DNA from 2 places in the Nocardioides sp. NPDC058538 genome. Region 2 is predicted to be linked to the other one. Evidence: riboswitches for the same ligand, from Rfam matches in the RefSeq annotation. Region 2 holds a riboswitch; the other holds the start of a gene.
What was found. A riboswitch is a leader RNA that binds a small molecule or an ion and turns the genes downstream of it on or off. The one in region 2 is predicted to bind cobalamin.
Positions count from the first base shown of each region.

Region 1: another riboswitch for cobalamin. It lies ahead of ACFWQC_RS19440 (ribonucleotide-diphosphate reductase subunit beta); the one in region 2 lies ahead of ACFWQC_RS24875 (nitrite reductase).

Region 1 covers NZ_JBHXNY010000023.1:3,801-8,865, forward strand. The annotation lists gene ACFWQC_RS19435 (ribonucleotide reductase N-terminal alpha domain-containing protein) at 1-412, opposite strand, end outside; gene ACFWQC_RS19440 (ribonucleotide-diphosphate reductase subunit beta) at 412-1,410, opposite strand; cobalamin riboswitch at 1,532-1,748, opposite strand; cobalamin riboswitch at 1,838-2,021, shown strand; gene ACFWQC_RS19445 (FecCD family ABC transporter permease) at 2,144-3,145, shown strand; gene ACFWQC_RS19450 (ABC transporter ATP-binding protein) at 3,142-3,999, shown strand; gene ACFWQC_RS19455 (ABC transporter substrate-binding protein) at 3,996-5,065, shown strand, end outside.
Region 2 covers NZ_JBHXNY010000041.1:13,920-18,984, forward strand. The annotation lists gene cobJ (precorrin-3B C(17)-methyltransferase) at 1-1,627, opposite strand, end outside; gene ACFWQC_RS24870 (precorrin-8X methylmutase) at 1,624-2,277, opposite strand; partial or broken gene ACFWQC_RS24875 (nitrite reductase) at 2,938-3,126, opposite strand; cobalamin riboswitch at 3,182-3,387, opposite strand; gene ACFWQC_RS24880 (ABC transporter substrate-binding protein) at 3,491-4,657, shown strand; gene ACFWQC_RS24885 (ion transporter) at 4,643-5,065, opposite strand, start outside.

The DNA of each region.
Region 1 (5,065 bases), on a different contig from region 2:
GGTACGCCGAGGTCCCGAACCCGTTCTGGGAGAGGATCGCCGCCTCCTTGAGGGTCTCGTAGAAGCCCCACACCGAGTCCTCGACGTACGAGCCCTCGCACGAGACGGGCAGACCCCGGTCGGTGCCGAGGTTGGACAGCACCGGCGTCGACGGCGAGAGCCAGCCGTTCCAGATCGCCTCGAAGAACCGCTCCGTCCAGGAGACGCCGTCCTCGCGGGGGTACATCTCGTCGGCGAGATCGCCGGCGGTGCTGGCGATGGTCTCGTAGCGCTCCCGCACGCTCTGGCCCTCGACGGTGTACTTCGCCTTGAACATCGCGTAGCCAGCGGTGGTCATGAAGGCAGGCACCGTGCCCGACGCCTGCAGCGCCTTGCGCTCGGCGGAGAGCGCCTCCCAGTTGTTGTTGCTCATTAGAAGCTGAACTCCGTCTCGCCGATGTTGCGGTTGTATTCGTTGCCGGTGACCTGGAAGAAGTCGTGGAACTGGGTGCCGTTGATGCCGCTGTAGAACCACTCGGCGATCGGGTTGGCCTCGACGTTGAACAGCGGCTCCATCCGCATGTTCTCCAGGGTCATGTCGATGCGGGACCTCACGAAGGTCTCCAGGTCGGCCTGGTCGATGCCGGCGATCGGCCCGTGGTCGAAGAGCATCTCCACGATCCGGGCCTCGTGGGCGTAGAGGTGCTCGGCGACGCCGCGAACCCTCGCGAAGAGGTCGTCACGCTCGGCCTCGAACTTGTCGGCAGGGACGGTCGCGGCGTACTCCTCGAGGGTGGTGTTGAACAGCCAGGCGCCGCCGGTGGCGTGCAGGTTCTCGTCGCGGGCGGAGAAGTTGATGCCGCTGATCACGTTCTGCAGCAGGTTCTTTCCCCCGGACTGGAAGTGCTTGAGGAAGGCGAAGTTGGAGTAGAGGACGCAGTTCTCCATCAGCGTGAAGACGCTCAGCGCGTAGAGCAGGTCCTCGTCGGCGATGGCGTCCCACACGAACGCGATCCGCTCGGCCAGCACCGGGTCGTTCTTGTAGGAGTCGTAGAACTCCTCGGTGTCGATCATCAGCGTCTTGTTGAGCTTCGCGTAGAACGGCGCGTGCATGTTCAGCTCGGCGAACGAGAAGGCGTTGGTCATCATCTGGACCTCCGGACGCGGGAACGCGTGGAAGAGCCGGTCGCCCCACACCTCGCCGCCGAGGATCAGCTCGTAGATGGTGAACAGCTTCAGCGTCGTCTTGACCGCGGCCTGCTCGGCGTCGGTCATGTTGACCAGGAAGTCCTGCTTGTCGTTCTCGACCGGGATCTCCTCGGCGGTCCAGAAGATGCTCCGCTGCTTCTTGGCCAGGTCCTCGGCCATCGGATAGTCGAAGACGTACGCCGACTTCTCGGTGCGGATCGGTAGACCCTCGGTGTCGATCATGTCCGTGCCCTTCTCGCGCGGGCCCCCGGCCCGCTGGATGTCTCGTGCATCCGTGCCGGGGCAGGAGGGGACGGCGTCGTACGCGCTCGATCCCCTGACCTTCCCTCGAGGTCGCGGACCCCACCATGAGGTGGGCACTGGCAGGTCTTCGGACTCGTGGGCGTCTCGTGCTCGGTCCTAGTGGCCGTCGCTTCCCAGGAGCCGGCTTGCTCCCAGTGCTTCGTGACGGCGGTCGTTCCCACTCACCGCTGCGGGGCAGTCCCGGACTCACACCGGGTTCCCTCTTGCCTCTCCCGCCCCGTCGCCGAGGTGGGAGAACCAGCTGCGAGGACCACTATATGCGGGAATTACACCAATGCAACTTCCTAGATCTTGTGTTCAGCCGTGTCGTCGGAAACGTTCCCGACGCCGGCCCCGTGGCCCGTGCTAGCCTCTGCGCCGAGTCGAACGCATCCTGATGGATGCCAGGGAACTCCGGTGTGAATCCGGGACTGGCGCGCAGCGGTGAGGGCGACGGCGATGCCAGCAAGCCACTGGGGACCAGTCCCTGGGAAGGCGGCCTCGCCGGGTGAACCCGAGTCCGAAAACCTGTCGGCTCAGATGTACGTCACGGCCCTCGCGACCAGGGTCCAGAGGACCTGAGAGGCCGACCGCCGTGGAAACGCTGTCCCGCGAGACCCTGAGTCCGCGCCGTGCTCGTGACCGCAGACGACGAGTCCCGTTCGTGCCGCTGATGGCCGGGCTGCTGCTCGCCTCGGCGCTCAGCGCCGTCGCGTCCCTGGCCTTCGGGTCCGAGCGGATACCGATCGGTGAGGTCATCGCGGCGGTCGGCGACCGGCTCCAGGGAGACGCCACGGGGAAGTGGGACGTGATCGTGTGGGAGCTGCGCGTCCCCAGGGCGCTGATGGCGCTCGCCGTGGGCGCCGGCCTGGCCGTGGCCGGTGCCGGCATGCAGACCCTGGTGCGCAACCCGCTCGCCGACCCGTTCCTGCTCGGGATCAGCTCGGGCGCCTCGGTGGGAGCGACGGCGGCGATCACCACCGGGGCGCTGGGCGGCCTCGGCATCTACGCGGTCTCCGGCGGGGCGCTGCTCGGGGCGGTCGGCTCGGCCGTGCTGGTGTGGCTGGTCGCCACCGCACAGGGCGGGTTGACCCCGATCCGGCTGGTGCTCTCGGGTGTCGTGCTCTCCTCGGGGCTCTCCGCGATCGCCTCGTTCCTGGTCTTCATGAGCGATGATCCGCGCGCGGCCGACTCGGTGATGTTCTGGATGCTCGGCAGCGTCGGTGGCGCCAGCTGGGAGAAGCTGTGGCTGCCCGCGGTCCTCAGTCTCGTCCTGGGGCTCGGCATGCTGGCGCTGCACCGTTGGCTGGACGCCCTGGCCGCCGGCCCCGAGACCGCTGCCGCGCTCGGTGTGAACGTCGCGGCGCTGCGTACGACTCTGTTCGTCGCGCTGGCCGTGCTGGTCGGGGTCCTGGTCGCGGTCAGCGGTGGGATCGGGTTCGTCGGGCTGATCGTGCCGCACGCGGCCCGGCTGCTCGTGGGCGCCCAGCACCGGGTCGTCCTCCCGGTCGCGGCGCTGGGCGGTGGGCTGTTCCTGCTGTGGGTCGACGTCCTGGCGCGGCTGGTGGCGCGACCGCAGGAGATCCCGCTGGGGGTGGTCACAGGTGTCGTCGGGGCACCGCTGTTCCTGTTGTTGCTGGGCCGTGGGCACTACCGGTTCGGAGGCGGACGATGAGCGGGCACGACGCCGGGACCGTGCTGCGGCTACGTGGCGTCGGCGCCCGTCTGGGCACGCGCGAGGTGCTTCGCGACGTCGATCTGGACGTACCGGTGGGCACCCGCCTCGGAATCGTGGGGGTGAACGGCGTGGGCAAGTCGACCCTGCTCCGGATCCTCGCCGGGGTGCTGCGGCCGAGCGCCGGGCGGGCGCATCTCGCCGACGAGTCCGGCCGGCTCCACGAGACCGCCCGGATCGGCTCGCGTGAACGCGCCCGGCGGATGGCGTACGTCCCCCAGGAAGAGGCGGTCTCCGCCGAGCTGCTCGTCGGGGAGATGGTGGCGCTGGGCCGGGTGCCCCGCACCCGGCCCTGGTCCCGGGGCGGACGGCAGGAGCGCGAGATCGTGCGGGCGGCTCTCGACGCCGTCGGCCTCGCCGACCGCATCGACGACCCTTGCGAGCGGCTCTCCGGCGGCGAGCGGCGCCGGGCGGTGATGGCCCGCGGCCTCGCCCAGGAGTGCCCGGTGATGCTCCTGGACGAGCCCACCAACCATCTCGATGTCGCCTGGCAGCTGCGGTTGCTTCAGAGCGTCGCCGACCGGGCCGAGACCCTGGTCGCGACCATCCACGACCTCGACCTGGCGCTCCGATCCTTCGACCGGCTGGCGGTCCTCGGTCGGCCGCCGGGCAGCGAGCCCGCCGGCGATCCACAGAGTGGCCCGGCGACCGTCGTGGCCCATGGCCCGCCTGCCGAGGTCCTCGACACCATCCGCGTCGAGCACCACTTCGGCGTCGGCTCGGTCCAGGTGCCGCATCCACATCTGGACCAGCCCCACCTTCTCATCCACCCTCGGAAGGACCGATCGGCATGACCCAGCGCATCACCAGCCCCGTACGCCCCGGCCTCGTCTGCCTCGCCGCGCTCGCGCTCGGCACCACGATCCTGACGGCCTGCGGCGCGGAGGATTCCGCCGTCGACGAGGCGGGGGAGGGCACGATCACCGTCGAGAACTGCGGTGAGGAGCTCACGGTCGACGAGCCGGTGAGCGAGCTGTACGCCTACGACGGCGGGATCATCTCGATCGCCCTGGCGGTCGGCGCCCGCGAGGAGCTCGTCGCCGTCACCGGTCTGGCCCGGGACCAGCAGCTCCTCGAGCTCGCCTACCCCGAGGACCGAGTCGACGAGCTCCAGATCGTGGGCGAGGAACACCCCACGCTGGAGACCGTCCTGGCTCTCGACCCGCAGCTGATGTTCGCGGGCTGGGGCTACGGGTTCAGCGAGTCGCGCAACCTGGTGCCCGAGATGGTGCAGAAGCGGGGCATCGACACCTACCTGCTCAGTGAGACCTGCCGCCAGGAGGACGGCGACCGCGGCACCATGGAGGCCTGGACGGCGCTGCGTACCGACCTGCTCAACATCGGCGCACTGACCGGCCACGACGAGACCGCCAAGAAGGTCGTCGCCGACATCGACGAGCGCCGCAAGGCCTTGGAGAGCGCCCCGCGGCCTGCCGAGGCGCCGACCGCGTTCCTCTTCGACTCCGGCACCGACGCGATCTTCACCTCCGGCTCCTTCGGCGGACCACAGGCGATCTTCGACACCGCCGGAGTGACCAGTGCGACCGCCGATGTCGAGGACACCTGGACGGAGGTCGGCTGGGAGCGCTTCGCCGCTGCAGAGCCCGACGTCATCTACTTCGTGGACTACCCGGGGCAGTCCTACGAGGAGAAGGTCAAGGTCCTCAAGGCCAACCCTGCCTCCCGTGATCTGCCGGCTGTCAAGGAGAACAGATTCGTCAACCTGCCCTACGCGATGTGGGTCTCCGGCCCGCTCAACATCGACGCCGCCGAGTGGGTGCGGCGCTCGCTGGAGCACTTCGGTCTCGCCCCCGAGTCCGGGATCGAACCGACGCTCGACATCAGCGATCTCACCAACCT
Region 2 (5,065 bases):
TGACGCGAGTCGAGCTCGCGCCCACGATGACCAGGCACTTCATGTCGATCGAGGCCGGATCGAGGTCGCCGAGGGTGGTCACGGTCAGCGACTCCTCGGCCCGGCCGATGTCCCGGCCGACGATGACGACGGTGTCGGGCTTGCGCTGCTCGAGGAGTACGTCGCGGGCCAACCCGATCTGCTCGGTGCGCGAGCGCGAGGCCGGGTTGTAGATGGCCAGCACCAGGTCGGCGGCGGCAACCGCGCGCAGCCGGTCCTCGACGACGGACCACGGCTTGAGCCGGTCGGAGAGGGACATCACCGCGAAGTCGGCCCCGACCGGGGCGCCCGCGCGCGCGGCCACCGCCTGGACGGCGCTGACCCCGGGCAGCACCCGGATGCATACGTCGGCGTAGGCCGCGTCCTCGGCGGCCTCGAAGACGGCCGATGCCATCCCGAAGACCCCGGCATCGCCGCCGGAGACGACCGCCACCTTCTCCCCGGCCTTCGCCAGGTCAAGGGCGTGCCGGGCGCGGTCGACCTCGACCGTGTTGCCCGAGGCGTGCCGCCGCAGCCCTTCTCGTTGGGGCACCCGGTTGACGTACGGCGCGTAGCCCACGACGTGGCCCACCTCCGCCAGCGCGGCTGAGACCTCGGGCGTCAGCCAGCCATCCGGTCCCGGCCCCAGCCCGACGACGAGCACCTCCCCGGAGACCGGGTCTGTCGAGACGCCCCCGCGCGTCGCCTCGACAGACTCGCCCCCCCTCCCCGCTGGTCGAGCCGCCGGAGCCGCTAGGCGGAGGCGTGTCGAGACCAACACGGTCGAATCGAGCGCACAGGGGACTGTGTTGGTCTCGACACGCTCGCTGGCGCTCGCGGCTCGACCAGCGGAGGCGGCGGGGGCTCGACCAGCGGAGGGCTGGGAGTCGCCGGGCACGACGATGAGAGAGAAGTAGGGCACCGATGAGGGGTCGACGTCCGCCACCGGCAGCCAGCGCTCCTCGGGCTGCGAGGCACGCTCGACGTACCAGGCACCCTCGAGCCGCCCGGCAGCCGCGAGCGCGGAACGGACCGCAGGGAAGGTCCGGCCGAGCTTCATGATGATCGCCGCCTCGGTGTCGGCCAGGCGACGTGCGAGCTCCGGCTCGGGCAGGGTGCCCGGAAGCACCGTGAGCACGTCGGTCTGGCGCACCAGCGGAGTCGAGACGGCAGCGGTTGCGGCCGCGAAGGCGGGGACGCCCGGCACGACGGAGGTCTCGTAGATCTCCTTGAACCGGTCGTGGAGATACATCGAGGAGCCGTAGAAGAGCGGGTCGCCCTCGGCGAGCAGGACCACGTCTCGGCCGGCGTCGAGGTGAGCGGAGAGTCGGACCGCGCAGGACTCGTAGAACTCGGCCATCGCCCCGACATAGCCGCCCGGGTGCGAGGTGGTGCCGGTGGTGACCGGGTAGCGCAGCTCCTCCTCGATCGCCTCCGCAGGGATCAGCGAGGACGCGATCCGGCGGGCGTGGGACTGCTTGCGCACCCCGGCGTGGTAGGCGATCACGGGTGCCGCGCCGATCAGCCGGGCAGCCTTGAGGGTGATCAGCTCGGGATCGCCGGGACCGATGCCGACAACGGCGAACCGCCCGCGTACGTCCGTGCTCATTCCTGCTCCTGGGCGAGTGCGTTGAGGGCTGAGGAGGTCATCGCGGAGCCGCCGCGGCGGCCCCGGACGGTGACGAAGGGGATGTCGATCCCGTGCTCGGCGGCGAACGACGCGAGCGCCTCCTTGGACTCGGCGGCGCCGATGAAGCCGACCGGGCAGCCGACGATCGCGGCCGGCCGCGGACCGCCGTCGAGGATCATCTCGAGCAGGTGGAAGAGCGCTGTCGGGGCGTTGCCGATGGCGACCACGGCGCCCTCGAGGTAGGGCTCCCACAGGGACAGCGCGGCGGCGGTGCGGGTCGTTCCCCACTCGCGCGCGAGCGCCGGGACCCGGTCGTCACCGAGCATGCAGTGCACCTCGTTGTCGCGCGGGAGCCGGCTGCGGGTGACCCCCGTCGCGACCATCGTCGCGTCGCACAGGATCGGCGCCCCGGCCTCCAGCGCGCCCCGCGCGGCCTTCACCAGGCCGGGGTGGATGACCAGGTCGGAGGCGAGATCGACCTGTCCGCTGCCGTGGATCATCCGCACCGCGAGCCGCTCGGCGTCGGCCGGCACCGCGGAGAGGTCGGCCTCGCGCCGGATGGTCGCGAAGGAGTCGACGTAGATCGCCGGCCCCTGGTCGATGTAGTCGTAGCGCCGAGGAGGGCGCACCTGCGGCGAGGGCACGAGTACGCCGCGCCACGGTGTCACGACGACCGCCGGTGCCCGTTCCGCCAGGGCAGAGACTGCGGCCCGGTCCAGGGCTCCGTCGGGAGCGGGGACATGCTCTCCCCCGGGCACCTCGCCGAACCCCAGCTCCTCGACCACGGCAGGCACCCGAGCATCGGCCGCGACCGGCTCGACCATCGGTGCGTCGAGCTCGGCGACGTGCCAGGGCGCGGACGGCCCCTCGCCGCGTACGTCCATGAAGCGCGAGGCGAGCGCGACCAGCCGGGACGCGGCCTCGGTGAGCGGCACGACGGGCCCCCACGAGTCACCGACCCGGAGCTGACCCTCGACGGCGGACAGGGCCACCAGCCCGAGGTCGCACTCCCGCGAGACCAGGTCGCCGCGACCGTCGTCGAGCACGAAGAGGAACCGGCCCGGCAGCGCGGCCAGCCGCGGCGAGGCGCACAGCAGCCGGTCCAGCGACGCCGCGACGCCGCGCAGGTCCGCACGTCCCCCGGCGAGCCCGGTCTGTGGGGAGACCATCACGTTGCGTACGAGCTCGTGGGTCTGCGCCGGCACCAGACCGGTCGCCTTCAGCGCGGTGAGCACCTCGCCCGGCAGGTTGTTTCCAGAACGGCCGCCGTCGACACTCGGCAGGCCGCGCACCTGCAGGTTGGCGCGACCGGTGAGGTAGATCCGCCCGTCGCCGTAGGTCTCCGCCACGGAGATCAGCGAGAGCAGCGCGGCGGACGAGACGGACCCGCCGATCAGGCGCAGCCGCACCAGCAGGCCGTCCTCGGCCGTCCATGGGCGACCGACTCCAGGGCACCGGTCGGTTCGGACTCGCGCCATCAGGACACCTGCTCTGCGTCATGTGCCCTTGCGCGGGGCACGTGGTGACCTGGCGGCGGGCGCCGCCAGAGCCAGCAGGTCTTCGGACTCGGAATCGATCGGAACGGAGCGCCTTCCCGGAGCCAGGCTCCAGTGGCTGCCCTCCCCGGAAGGAGTGCGTGCCCCGCCCGTCATCCTCACCGCTGCGCGTCAGTCCCGGACTTTCACCGGGTTCCCTGACCCCATCAGGCATGGAGTACGACTGGCAGGGCGAGACTACCGACTTGCGGACACGGCGCCGAATTGCTCACCGCCCGGCCGCGGTCTGTGCCAGTGTTCGGCTACTCGAAATCTCCCGAGGCCAACCCCACAGATGGAGTCTCCCGTGACTGGCTCGGCTCGCCGGCAACTGTTCGTTCTCGCGCCCATCCCGGCGCTCGCGCTCGGTTTGACGGCCTGCGCCACGACCTCGGAGGCGAAGGTCTCGATCGGTCTGGTGGTGCCGACCTCCGGCGTCCACAAGTCGATCGGCACCGACATGTCCCGGGGCTTCGACCTCTACCTCGCCCAGCACGGCGGGAAGCTCGGCGGCCGGCTGATCGACGTCGTCGAGGCCGACGAGGGCGACCGGGCCGAGACCGGCGTCGCCTCGGTGAGCAGGCTGATCCAGGACGACGAGGTCCAGGCGGTCGTCGGGTTGGCGAGCTCGGAGACGGCGCTCGCGGCCAAGGACGTCGCGAACAACAGCGAGACGCCGCTGATCGTGACCGGCGCCGGGGCCGACGAGCTCGCCGACGGCTCCGACTACGTGTGGCGTACGTCCTCGACCAACTCCGACCTGGGCGGCGCGCTCGGGAAGGCGGTCGCCCAGGAGACCGACCGAGGCACGGCGTACGTCATCGGGTCCGACGACGCGGCCGGTCACGAGTTCTCCGACAGCTTCATGATCGCCCTGGAGGCGGCCGGCAGCAGTGTGGCGGGTCAGAGCTACACCCCGGCCGGCGTGACCGAGGAGTGGTCGGGCACCTTCGACAAGGCGAAGGACTCGGGCGCGGACGCGATCTTCGCCGCCTATGCCGGCAAGGAGGCGGAGGCGTTCGTGAAGCAGTACCGCGAGTCCGGGCTGGCCAAGAGCACCAGGCTCTACGGCCCGGGCTTCCTCACCGAGGGCGACGTGCTGTCCGCATTGGGCAGCACCGCGTCCGGCGTACGCACCGCGCTGCACTACAGCGACGCGATGGACTCGCTGATGAACGACGCCTTCGTAAAGGACTACCGCAAGGCGTATGGCGCCACCCCGACGGTCTACTCGGTGCAGGCCTACGACGCCGCGGCCGCGCTCGACAAGGCGCTCGACCTCTCAGACGACGTCAACCGCAACGAGATCGCCGACTCACTCGGTTCTGTCGGCACCATCGTCAGCCCCCGCGGGAACTGGACCTTCGATCCCAACCACAACCCCGACCAGCCCTACTTCCTGCGGGTGGTCAAGGGCACCGCCGACGGCCCCCGCAACGTGGTGCTGCAGGAGATCACCTCAGCGGGCAGCTGAGCCCACATCTGAGTCCGACCGCAGCTCCGCCCGAGTCGCGGCCAGCTCCTCGCGTACGGCGGTGAGGTCCTCCCGCAACGAGGTGAGGATGGCCATCATCTCGGCATCGGACTCCTCCTCGTGCTCGGCGAGAGTCTCGACGCTCTCCATGCCGGAGACGACCACGGCGAGGAAGAGGTTGAGGACCGCGAAGGTCATCACCAGGATGAAGACGACGAAGAAGATCCAGGCGGAGGGGTCCTCGGCCATCACCTCGCGGGCGATGTCGGGCCAGGCCTCGCCGGTCATGGTCTGGAACAGCGTGAACGCGCTGGTGCCGAGGTCGCCGAAGTACTCCGGCGCGATCGAGCCGTAGAGGTTGGTGGAGATGACCACCGCGACGTACATCATCAGCCCCAGCAGCGCCGC